Regions from separate parts of the Microbacterium sp. ZW T5_56 genome, predicted to be linked through region 2. Evidence: predicted binding sites of a transcription regulator. Region 2 holds the regulator's gene; the other holds the start of a gene.
What was found. The regulator HrcA, encoded in region 2, represses chaperone genes, less so after heat shock. The targets are predictions, from matches to a motif close to TTNGCACTCGNNNNNNNCGAGTGCNAA.

Region 1 (6,090 bases), on a different contig from region 2:
CCAGTCGACGACCTCGCCGACCGAGTCATCCACGCTGGCGACGCAGCGCAGGTAGTCCTCCATGTAGCGCTGGTACTTCTACAGGCCCTCCTCCTCGTAGGTCAGCCCCTGCGGAGGCGTCTGCTTGAGGTCGGTGAGAGTGAGATGGTCAGCCACGCGCATCGCCGAGCGCCGCGCGGAAGCCGACCGCGTGGCGTAGTCGTCGTCCCAGGTGGCGGGAACCGGAATCGGCGCCGAGAAATCGTCTCGGTGAGCATCATCCGGCTCCCATGGCCGGTGCGGGGCCTTGTGATAGATCAAGACGCACCACGGTGCCTCCGCGTCCAGCGCGTCGACCCACTCGGTGGCCAATCGGGTGATGATCCGTGTAGCGTACCCCTCCTCGACCCGCTCGCCCGTGGCGGACAGGAACTGCGGGTTCCAGTACTCGCCCTGGCCCTGCTGCCCCACCAGAACATCCCAGTAGTCGAAGGCCTGCGGATCGTGTCCGCTTCCGTGTCCCATGTGCCACTTGCCGACGACCGCTGTCCGATACCCCGCCGCCTTCAGCTGCGACACGAACGTCGGCTGCGAGGCGTCCAACGGAGTGACGAGGGTCGTCACGCCGTTGACATGGCTGTAGGTGCCGGTGAGGATCGAGGCGCGACTGGGGGAGCACAGCGCGTTCGTCACGAAGCAGTTCGTGAACAGCACTCCCGCGCGGGCGATCTCGTCGATGCGTGGCGTCGCGTTCACCACGGAGCCGTAGGCGCCGATCGCGTGTGCCGCGTGATCGTCGGTGAGGATCATGACGATGTTCGGCCTGCGCGGTGCCGTCGTGGTCTCGGTCATGCGGTGCGGTCCCTTTCTGCTGGCGGATGATCCAGAGCGCCTGCTTCCGGCACCTGCTGTGCACGCCGGGCGGTCACCCTTCGCGTAGCGTTGTCTGGTGACATCCTCCACCCGTCCTCGCCTTCCGCTGTGGCTCGCCATCGGGGGAGCGGTGTTCATCGGGACCCTCACGGCGATTCAGGCGCGCGTGAACGGCCTCCTCGGGGCACGTCTGGAAGACGGATTCGTCGCGGCGGCCATCTCGTTCGGCTCGGGACTGATCCTCATGATCGTGATCTCGCTGATCCTGCCGGAGGGACGCCGTGGCTTTCGCGCGCTGGTCGGGGGACTCCGCGAACGCACGATTCCGACGTGGATGGTGCTCGGCGGCCTCGCGGGCGCTCTCACGGTCAGCACGCAGGGCCTGACCGCGGCGATCATCGGAGTGTCCCTGTTCACCGTGGGGGTGATCGCGGGGCAGGCACTGTGCGGTCTGGTCATCGACCGCGTCGGCTTCGGTCCGGCGGGAGTGGTCGCCCTCAGCCTCGGGCGCATCGGCGGTGCCGTGCTGGCTCTTGGCGCGGTGGCGGTCTCGCTCGGGGGCGATGCCCTCACCCGGGTGCCCTGGTGGATGCTCGTGATGCCGTTCGCGGCGGGTGTGGGCATCGCCTGGCAGCAGGCGGTCAACGGCCGACTACGCGCTCAGGTGGGAACTCCGCTCACGGCCACACTCGTCAACTTCATCGGCGGCACCGCGGTGTTGGTGTTGGCAGCTGTCATCGCCGTCCTCGTGATGGGGCCGACGCAACCCTGGCCCACGGACCCCTGGCTCTACCTGGGCGGCGCTATGGGAGTGATCTACATCTTCCTCGGTGCCGCGATCGTCGCACGAACGGGTGTGCTGCTGCTGGGCCTCGGCAGCGTCGTCGGTCAGATCCTGACGTCCGTCGTCATCGATCTGATCTGGCCGGTGCCCGGCGCGGGGTCCGCCTGGCAGGCGGCAGCCATGGTGATCCTCGCGTTGTCGTCGGTCTTCGTGGCCGCCGTGCCATGGGGTCGTCGCGCGCGTCACTAGGACGCGCGCGACAGGGTCACTTCTTCTTCGACTTCTTCTTCTTGCACTTCTTCGCCGGCTTGGCGGACTTCGTGGCGTTCGCAATCGCGGAGCCGGAGCCGGCGGGCATCGACGTCACGAAGGATGCAGCGTCAATCGGACGACGCGTCCGGATCCGCTCATCCGGCTTCCCGCCGACGTACAGCCATCCCAGCAGCTGCTCTCCCGTGCGCAGCCCGTGCGCCTTGGCGACCGCCTTCGAGCGCGTGTAACCGCCGGTGCGCCAGATGACGCCCCAGTCGGCCTCGTCCAGCAACAGGCTCAGCAGGTGGGCGACGCCGGAGGCCACCGCCTCCTGCTCCCAGGCCGGTACCTTGCCGCTCGGCTTCTCGGAGAAGACGACGGCGATCAGCAGGGGCGCCCGCAACGGCTTGGTGGAGACGCCGTCGTGCCCGTCCGCCTTGTGAATGGCGCGCCCCAGGCGCACACGGTCTTCACCGCGCAGCTCGATGAGTCGCCACGGCTGCAGGTTGGAGTGATCCGCCACGCGGCCGGCCGCCTCGATCAGCCGTACCAGCTCCGCGCGATCGGGCGCGGCGTCGGTCACCTTCGAGGCCGATCGGCGGCGCAGCGCCGCGTCGTACGCGCTCACTCGGCTTCCGGCGTGAAGGACAGCGCGAGAGAGTTCATGCAGTAGCGGTCACCGGTCGGCGTGCCGAAGCCATCGGGGAAGACGTGGCCGAGGTGCGACCCGCATCTCGCACAACGGACCTCGGTGCGCACCATCCCGAGCGACGTGTCTTCGATCAGCTCCACGGCGTCCGGGCGCACCGACTCATAAAAGCTCGGCCAGCCGCAGCCGGAGTCGAACTTCGTTCCGCTCTGGAACAGCTCGGCGCCACAGGCACCACAGGTGTACAGGCCGGCGCGGTGCTCGTCCAGCAGCTCTCCGGTCCAGGCGCGCTCGGTTGCGGCCTCTCGCAGCACGGCGAAGCGTGCCGAATCCAGCTCCTCGCGCCACTCCTGCTGGGACTTGTTCACGGTGTACGAAGCGTTGTTCTCGCTGTGCCACATGTGTCCTCCTAGGTTCACTCCATTCAACACCGCTCGTCGGCTCCCTGTTCCGCGCGCACCTGTGCACTGGGGGAGAATGGGCGGGTGACCGTCTCGGACGTGCAGGAGCGCTACGCCAGGTTCGCGCGAGAGGAAGCGCCCGGGCGCAGCGAGGTGTACGAACGCTGGGCGCGCGCCGTCGCCCACGACTCCGCCCTGGCCGCGGTCATCGCCGCGCTGCCGGAGCAGCGACGCCAGCCTCCGCTGGTGTTCGCGCTGGCGCGTACTCTCGGTGCGGGAGCGGGCACGGACGAGCTCGCCGCGGTGCTCAGGACGAAGAGCGCGCAGGTGCGCGAGCTTGCCGAGCGGCGCTCGGTGCAGACGAACGAACCGCTGCGCTGTGCTGCGTTGCTCCCGGCGTTGGCACGGATCGAGGGTCCGATCGCCCTGCTGGAGCTCGGCGCCGCGGCCGGTCTCTGCCTCTATCCGGACCGGTATGGCTATCGCTTCATCACTCGTGAGGGGACAACCACAGCGGGGGACAACTCGAGCGCTGTCATCCTGACCAGCCAGTGGCGCTCAGATCTGCCCGTGCCACAGCGGCTTCCGATGATCGACTGGCGTGCCGGGGTCGACCGCGATCCGCTGAACGCGCAGGATCCGGACGATCGCGCCTGGCTCACCGCGCTGGTGTGGCCCGGGGAGACGGGACGGACGGAGCGCATCGACGCGGCGCTGGACGTGGCGGCAGCGGAACCACCGCTCCTGCACGCCTTCGACCTCGCGGAAACAGGTGCCGAGGCGATCGCCGCACTCCTCGCCGAGGTGCCGAGCGGGCTCACCCCGGTGATCTCGACGCCCGGCATCCTGCCCTTCCTTCCGAAAGCGGCCCGGGCGGAGCTCATCGACGCGATTCGGGCGTCGGGAGCGCGATGGATCACGATGGATGCGCCCGGCCTCCATGCCGGGTGGACCACCCCGGTGTCGGGGGTCGAGGACGGGTTCGCGCTGGCGCTCGACGGCCGCGTGATCGCCGCCGTCGACCCACTCGGTCGGTGGGTGCGGATGCTGGACTGAATGTCCGAACCCCCGCCTAGCGTGGGCGACATGAACCCTGCCGCTCTCAGCCCGCGAGATATCGCCATCCTCGATCTGGAATCGCGCCTCCCGGTGCATTCGGTGCCCAAGGAAGAGGAGATCGACACCGTTCTCAACCTGTCAGCGGTGCGGTACTACCAACTCCTCGGGCACCTGCTGGACTCGTCGGCGGCTCTCGCTTACGACCCCCTTCTTGTGCGGCGACTGCGCCGGCTCCGTGATGCCGATCGGGCAAGACGCGTGTCGCAGCCTCGCTCGGCGATCGCCTGATGTCGGCCCGGCGCTTCCTGCACGTGGCTCTCGGACACTCCCGGTAGCATCGTCGAGTGCCCACCAACACTCAGCAGCGCGACCGCTTCGACGACGTGCCTCGCGAACGCCACCGGGTGGGCGCGCATCGCGCAGAGAACCCGCGCATGCGCGCGGGGCTGATCATCCTCTGGGCGGCGGTCGCCGCCGTGATCCTGTTCGCCGTCGGCGTCTTCCTGTCCCTGCTCTGGACGGATCGCATCTCCTTCGGCCCGGAGCCCACGGCATCGAGCGTTGCGGAGTCCCCGGCACCCACCGACGCAATCGACACCAGCTACACGGTGTTCATTCTCAACGCCGGTCCTGATCCCGCACAGACGGATCGCGCGAAGTCGCTGGTGGTCGGTGTCGGGTACGCGGAGGACGCGGTGTCCACGTCGGAAGCGGACCAGAAGGACTTCGAGACCTCCGCGGTCTACTTCAGCGACGCGGCTGATGAGGGTCCGGCGCGAGCACTCGCCGCGTCCCTGGGCATTTCGCAGGTTGCACAGACTGACGCCTACAAGCCGATCGATGACTCCGCCGGCCGTCAGCTCACGGTCGTGCTCGGCGTGGACTTCGGTGCCGACGCCGGCTGAGCACCAGTGCTGCGGGCCCGGAGGAGTCTCTGGGAAGGCGGTGTGCGTCGCTTGCACTCTCCTAGGTCGAGTGCCAGAATGAGCATTAGCACTCGTAGTGTTTGAGTGCTAATGAAGATTCGCCTACGTCCGGGAGGGACGACACACACATGGCAAAGATGATCGCTTTCGACGAGGAGGCCCGCCGTGGCCTCGAGCGCGGCCTGAACATCCTGGCCGACGCCGTGAAGGTGACGCTCGGCCCGCGCGGTCGCAACGTCGTGCTCGAGAAGAAGTGGGGCGCCCCCACGATCACCAACGATGGTGTCTCCATCGCCAAGGAGATCGAGTTGGACGACCCGTACGAGAAGATCGGTGCGGAGCTCGTCAAGGAGGTCGCCAAGAAGACCGACGACGTCGCCGGTGACGGCACCACGACCGCTACGGTTCTGGCTCAGGCTCTGGTTCGCGAGGGTCTGCGCAACGTCGCGGCCGGCGCTGACCCGATCTCGCTCAAGAAGGGCATCGAGAAGGCTGTTGCTGCCATCATCGAGCAGCTGCACGCCAACGCGAAGCCGATCGAGTCGAAGGAGCAGATCGCTGCGACCGCGTCGATCTCCGCTGCTGACACCGCTATCGGCGAGCTGATCGCCGAGGCGATCGACAAGGTCGGCAAGGAGGGTGTGGTCACCGTTGAGGAGTCCAACACTTTCGGCACCGAGCTCGAGCTCACCGAGGGTATGCGCTTCGACAAGGGCTACCTGAACCCGTACTTCGTCACGGACCCGGAGCGCCAGGAGGCTGTCTTCGAGGACCCGTACATCCTCATCGCCAACCAGAAGATCGGCAACATCAAGGACCTGCTGCCGATCGTCGACAAGGTGATCCAGGACGGCAAGGAACTGGTCATCATCGCCGAGGACGTCGAGGGCGAGGCTCTCGCGACGCTCGTGCTGAACAAGATCCGCGGCATCTTCAAGTCCGTCGCCGTCAAGGCTCCGGGCTTCGGTGACCGTCGCAAGGCTCAGCTGCAGGACATCGCCATCCTCACCGGTGGCCAGGTCATCACCGAGGAGGTCGGTCTCAAGCTCGAGAACGCCACCCTCGACCTGCTCGGCCGCGCTCGCAAGGTCATCGTCACCAAGGACGAGACCACCATCGTCGAGGGTGCCGGCGACTCGGCTCAGATCGAGGGTCGCGTCACGCAGA
Region 2 (6,090 bases):
CGGCGAACGTGATGGTTGCGGCCCATCCGGCGATGATCCACGCCGACGGCGCCGGCGAGGAGATGAGCGAAAGCGCCGGATAGATGAGGAACACCATCCAGACGACGGCCATCAGCCAACCCCACCGCTCCCACGGCGACGTGTGCGTCTTCGCGCCCGGCTCGGGGTTGGTCATGTGCCCCACCCTACCCAGCGTCACCGACGACGCCGCGAGCGCAGAACCCCGAACCGCACCAGCAGCACGAACACCGCGGTCCAGGCGACGACATTCAGCAGCAGCGCCCACAGCGGATCCGTTCCACCGTCGACGAGAGCGCCCTCGGTGGCCGGCCAGCGCACGAGGGCGACGTAGCCGTACATCGGCGTCCATTTCGCCACGTCCAGCATCACGCCCGACAGGGGCACGAACACATTGCCGAAGAAGCCGAAGAAGGTGATCGAGATCGAGGCGAGCGCCGCCGCCGAGTCGGAGTTGAAGGCGAGCCCGACGCCCAGGCCGTACAGGCCGAACATCAGGCCGATGCCGAGCGACAACGCCGCCGCGGCCGGCCATCGCCAGGCGTCCGCTGCTTCGGCGCCGGTGGCGATGCCCGCGATGAAAACGAGCAGCACCGACAGGGCGGCGAACGAGACGGCCGCCAGCACCTTGGTCACAGCGTAGGTCGACATGCTCATCGGGGTCAGTGCGAGCTGACGACCCCACCCCTGGCCCACCTCGGATGCGGCCAGCGAGCACAGCGAGCTCATGGCTGTGGCCGTTCCGTAGGCGCCCATCGACACCATCACGTAGAAGGAGACGTTCGCCTGTCCCACGCTCTCGGAGGCGTAGGACATGCTGGCGCCGAACAACAGGTACATCGCCACCGGCATGCCGATGGTGAAGGCGAGGGTGTAGGGATTGCGGATCTGACGGACGAGCTCGGTGCGAAACAGCGCGGGTGCGACGATGGTGCTCATGACGGTTCCTCCGTGAGCGAGGTGAACGTGGATTCCAGGGTGGGAGCGGCGATCTCCAGATCGGTCGCGCCGAGTGCGAGCAGTCGCCCCGCGAGTTCGTCGGAAGCCGAGGTGCGCACCGTGAGACGGTGGGCGTCCACCCTCACCTGCGCGACGGCGTCCTCTGCCCGCAGCCGGTCGGCCAGTGCCGCGATGTCATTCGGAACCGTCGCCGAGACGGTGCGGCCGCCAAGCGACGCGCGCAATTGGGCCGTCGGTCCGTCGGCCACGATCCGGCCCCGATTCATCACCACGGTGCGCCGGGCGAACTGCTCCACCTCCTCGAGGTAATGGGTCGCGAACACGATGGTGCGTCCGGCGTCCGCATCGGCGCGCATCGTGTCCCAGAAGCGGCGGCGAGCCGTGACATCCATCCCGGCGGTCGGCTCGTCCAAAACCAGGACATCAGGGTCGGGAAGAAGAGCGAGTGCGAACTTGACGCGCTGCTTCTCACCACCCGACAGCCGGCCCACCCGTCGCTTCGCGAGGGGGGTCAGATCGGCGCGATCCATCACCTCGCCGATGCGCTGCGAGACGTGGTGCAGGCCCGCGATGACGGCGATGGTTTCGCGCACGGTGAGGTCGGAGAGCAGCCCGCCGGTCTGCAGCACCGCCGAGAGGCGGCCGCCGCGGACCGCGATTCGTGGGCTGGCGCCCAGCACCTGCACGTGGCCGGCATCGGGTTCGCTGAGACCGAGCAGCATGTCGATCGTCGTGGTCTTGCCGGCCCCGTTGGGGCCGAGCAGCGCCGTGACCTCGCCGCGCTCGATGCGCAGGTCGATGCCGTCGACAGCGGTCATGAGCTGAGCGCCGCGACCGAATCGCCGGACGGCTCCGACGACATCGAAGGCAGGCGCTGTGTCGGTCCGTTCTCGGCTGGACCCGGCGGCCGTGTGGTGAGTCATGAATCCAGCAAACCGGAGCACCACACCGGCGTCAGGAGGGAGATGTCATGACCTGGACGTGACGAATGTCATGCGCGAGAGGGGGGTGCCACCCTCACCTGCGAGAATGGCCGGATGGATGAGAACCCCGGATCGAACCTCAGCGCTGAAGTGATCGACGGCACGTTCGACCTGGCCCGCGAGGGCCGCGTAGCACCTCTCGGCGAGATGATCGACGCCGGGGTCCCGATCGACACACGGAACACCCGCTCGGACACCCTTCTCATCGTGTCCGCCTACGCGCGCCAGGCAGACGTCGTTCGCGAGCTGCTCCGGCGCGGTGCCGCACTGGACACCGAGAACACCATGGGGCAGACGGCGGTGTCGTGCGCGGTCTTCCGCGGCGATGCCGAGATCCTGCGTCTGCTGCTGGAGGCCGGCGCGAATCAGGACGTCGGCTTCCGCACCGCCGCGCAGATCGCCGAGCAGTTCGGACAATCGGAGATGTCGACGATCCTCGCGGAGTACGCCGCACGTTCCTGAACGCGCTCAGCGCATCGCGTCCACCACGGCGGCGCGCCGCACCGGCTCCGTGCGCGAGTGGGTGTCGAACACCCGCGTGAGTCGGTCGGCGTCATACGCGGGCCAGCCCGGGTCACCGGTGTGAGCGAAGGCGACCCACGCGGAGTGCATCTCGTCGGCCAGCGACTGCGGCGCGCCAGCCCCAGCCATCCGCTTCGTCTCCGCGTCGCCCAGCGCGTCGAAGACGAATCCGAGTTCGAGAGCGTGCGCGGCGCGCAGATCCCGGACCGGACTCGGCCACGCGAACTCGTACACGAAGGTGGGCGCGGGTCGAGCTGCTGCTATCCGCAGCATCGGCGCACGCAGCAGGAACTCCGTCGCGATCTGACCGAACACCTCACCGACGGACGCGTTGGGCCACACCCGTCGGCAGGCGGCCACGGCGGCTGCGGGGATCCGCAACGCGAGCCGGGCGAGGAGCAGCTTCGTGGCCGTGATGGACTGCAGCGCAGCGGGCGGGAACCAGAGGCGATACTCGTCCGTGTTTGTGCCGATCAGCACCGGGATGTCGACGTCCACGATCGCAGCCTCGGGTTCGCGGGGCAGGTCATCGGACAGCGCGAGGGTGAACGCGGGAGCACCCCCGATCGGGGACGACCCCGCGGCCTGCGCTACGCGCGCGGCGACGATCGCCTCCGGCGCCAGTTCCGCGAACGCCGCGCTGTTCGGTGCCACACCGAGGCGTTTCGCGAGAGCGCGTGTGATGCGCCCGGCCTTCTTCGGCTTGCCGGCCGACAGCGGTCCGGACTGGATGATCGCGCCGGCCGCGAGGTCTCGGGTGTCCGCCATCGACAGCAGAGCCGCGACGAGGGCGCCGCCGGCCGACTCGCCCATCAAGGTGATGCGCGCCGGGTCGCCGCCGAACGCCGCGATCTCCGCGCGCACCCAGCGCAGCGCGGCCGCGGCGTCGGAGACACCGAGGTTCAGCGGGGCATCGTCGTCGAAGACGGAGAACCCCTCCGAGCCGAGCCGGTAGTTGATCGAGACGAAGACGATGCCGTCACGGGCGAAGGATGCGCCGTCATAGGTGGACAGCGCCGCGGCACCGCGCTCCAGCGCGCCGCCGTGAATCCAGAGGATCACGGGCGCACCGTCTGCGGCCGTCGGACGCCAGATGTTCGCGGTGAGAATCTCCTCTCCCGCAATCTCGACAGAGCCCAGCAGCTCGGCCGTGGCGCCCTGATATGGCGCCTGCGGAGCCGTCGGTCCGAAGGTCAGAGCGTCGCGCACACCCTCCCACGCTGAGACGGGCTGCGGGGGTCGGAACCGGTTCGGGCCGAAGGGCGCGGCCGCGTAGGGAATGCCCAGATACCGCTCCGTGTCGCCGATGCGGGTGCCGCGGACACCTCCGGCGCTGATGACTCGGGTGACATCGTCGTCGCTCATTCGGCCATGCTAGTTGCACGGCTGCGGCGCGCGTCAGTCGCGATCCGCCGAGTCGGAGCGCGCATCCAGCCGAAGTCGGTAGAATTGGCACTCAGAGCATTCGAGTGCCAGCAGCAGAGGAGGCGACATGGTCACCGAGCGCGGCCTGCGCGTCCTCCGGGCCATCGTCGAGGACTACGTCGACACCAATGAGCCCGTCGGCAGCAAGTCCATCGTCGATCGGCACCATTTCGGCGTCTCCGCCGCCACCATTCGCAACGACATGGCCCTGTTGGAGGAGGAGGAGCTGATCGCGGCGCCTCACACCTCGTCGGGCCGTGTGCCCACCGACAAGGGCTATCGGACGTTTGTCGATCACCTCGCGGAGCTGCGGCCACTGACCGCGTCGCAGCGGACGGCCATCACGTCCTTCCTCTCCGATCCCACGGACCTCGACGACCTCCTCGGGCGCACCGTGCGCCTGCTCACCCAGCTCACCGGTCAGGTGGCGCTGGTTCAGTACCCCTCGTTCGCTCGCGCCACCGTGACGCATGTCGAGATCGTGCGCATCGCCGAACGTCGCGTTCTGGTTATCGTCGTGACCGATACCGGCCGCGTCTCCCAGCGTGTCGGCGGCATCAGCGAAGACATCGATGAAGCCGACACCGGTGTGCTCCGGGCCCGACTCAACACCCTCCTCACCGGGCACTCGGTCGGTCGAGCCGCCGAGCGCCTGTCGGCCGAGGTTCCTGCGACTCCGGAGCTGCGCTCCGTCTATCACGACGTCGCGGCCCTCGTCGCGGAGGAGCTGGAGGAGTTTCGCCAGGACCGGCTGGTAATGGCAGGAGCGGCAACCCTCGCGCGTCGCGAGCAGGACTTCCGCGGCAGCATCCATCCGCTGCTGGAGGCCATCGAAGAGCAGGTCACGCTGCTGCGGCTGATGGGGGAGATGACCGCGGGGGAGAACGGCCTGGCGGCCAGCATCGGACGTGAGAACGCGTCCTTCGGACTTGCGGAGGCGGCCGTGGTCGCCAGCGACTACGACGCCTCCGGATCGAGCGCGCGGGTGGGTCTCATGGGTCCCACGCGCATGGACTATTCCAGCAACCTCGCGGCGGTGCGGGCCGTGGCCCGCTACCTCACGCGGCTGCTGGACGAAGACGAATCGCGCCGCTGAGGCGCACGGGGACCGCCCCCAAGAAAGGTGACTGTGGCCGACCACTACGAAGTCCTGGGTGTCTCGCGAGAGGCCAGCCCGGAGGAGATCAAGAAGGCGTACCGGCGTCTGGCGCGCCAGCTCCACCCCGACGTGAACCCCTCTGCGGATGCCGAGGACAAGTTCAAAGCGGTCACTCACGCCTACGACGTGCTGAGCGATCCCGAACAGCGCCGCCGCTATGACATGGGCGGCGACGACGCGTTCGGCGGCGGCGGCTTCGGCGGATTCGGCGACATCTTCGAGACATTCTTCGGTGCGGCGGCCGGTGGTGGCGGACGCGGGGGCCGACCGCGCTCTCGTCGTGAGCGCGGCCAGGACGCGCTGGTGCGCGTGACGCTGGAGCTCGGCGACGTGATCTTCGGTGTGCACCGCGACATCGAGGTGGACACCGCTGTGCTGTGTGAGACCTGCCAGGGGTCGTGCTGCGCGCCCGGCACCTCGCCGCAGACCTGCGACATCTGCCACGGCACCGGCCACGTGCAGCGCCAGGTGCGCAGCCTCCTCGGCAACGTGCTCACCACCCAGCCATGCAACGTGTGCCAGGGCTACGGCACCACGATCCCGAGTCCTTGCGCCACCTGCGCGGGCCAGGGACGCGTCCGCTCCCGTCGGACCGTCGGTCTCGACATCCCCGCGGGCGTGGAGACCGGGCTGCGACTGCAGCTGCCGGGATCCGGTGAGGTCGGCCCGGCCGGCGGCCCCAACGGCGACCTTTACATCGAGGTCACGGTGGCACCGAACGCGGCGTTCTCCCGCGATGGCGACGACCTGCTCGCCACGCTGGAGGTGTCGATGACGGATGCGATCCTCGGCACCGAGACGCGTATCGACTCGCTCGACGGTCCGGTGGATCTGGAGATCCGCCCCGGCGTGCAATCCGGTGACGTCCTCACCATCAAGGAGCGTGGCATCACGCCGCTGCGCGGCAGCCGGCGCGGCGACCTCCGCGTGGGTGTCCAGGTGGTGACCCCCACGCGCCTAGACGCGAAGCAGCGCGCCCTCATCGAGGACTTCGCGGCGCGCGCCAAGGCGCCGAATCCGCAG

Region 1: the regulator HrcA is predicted to act here: its motif matches at 4,988-5,014, upstream of groL (chaperonin GroEL).

The regions. Positions count from the first base shown of each region.
Region 1 covers NZ_JBJDRI010000031.1:709-6,798, forward strand. Annotated here, with positions in the region: gene ACI3KU_RS14335 (sulfatase/phosphatase domain-containing protein) at 1-63, opposite strand, end outside; gene ACI3KU_RS14340 (sulfatase-like hydrolase/transferase) at 79-831, opposite strand; gene ACI3KU_RS14345 (DMT family transporter) at 929-1,885, shown strand; gene ACI3KU_RS14350 (nitroreductase family protein) at 1,902-2,516, opposite strand; gene msrB (peptide-methionine (R)-S-oxide reductase MsrB) at 2,513-2,938, opposite strand; gene ACI3KU_RS14360 (DUF2332 family protein) at 3,023-3,994, shown strand; gene ACI3KU_RS14365 (DUF3263 domain-containing protein) at 4,025-4,285, shown strand; gene ACI3KU_RS14370 (LytR C-terminal domain-containing protein) at 4,342-4,902, shown strand; gene groL (chaperonin GroEL) at 5,052-6,090, shown strand, end outside.
Region 2 covers NZ_JBJDRI010000011.1:68,585-74,674, forward strand. Annotated here, with positions in the region: gene ACI3KU_RS07345 (sensor histidine kinase) at 1-175, opposite strand, end outside; gene ACI3KU_RS07350 (ABC transporter permease) at 196-957, opposite strand; gene ACI3KU_RS07355 (ABC transporter ATP-binding protein) at 954-1,901, opposite strand; gene ACI3KU_RS07360 (ankyrin repeat domain-containing protein) at 2,016-2,423, shown strand; gene ACI3KU_RS07365 (carboxylesterase/lipase family protein) at 2,430-3,848, opposite strand; gene hrcA (heat-inducible transcriptional repressor HrcA) at 3,976-5,004, shown strand; gene dnaJ (molecular chaperone DnaJ) at 5,038-6,090, shown strand, end outside.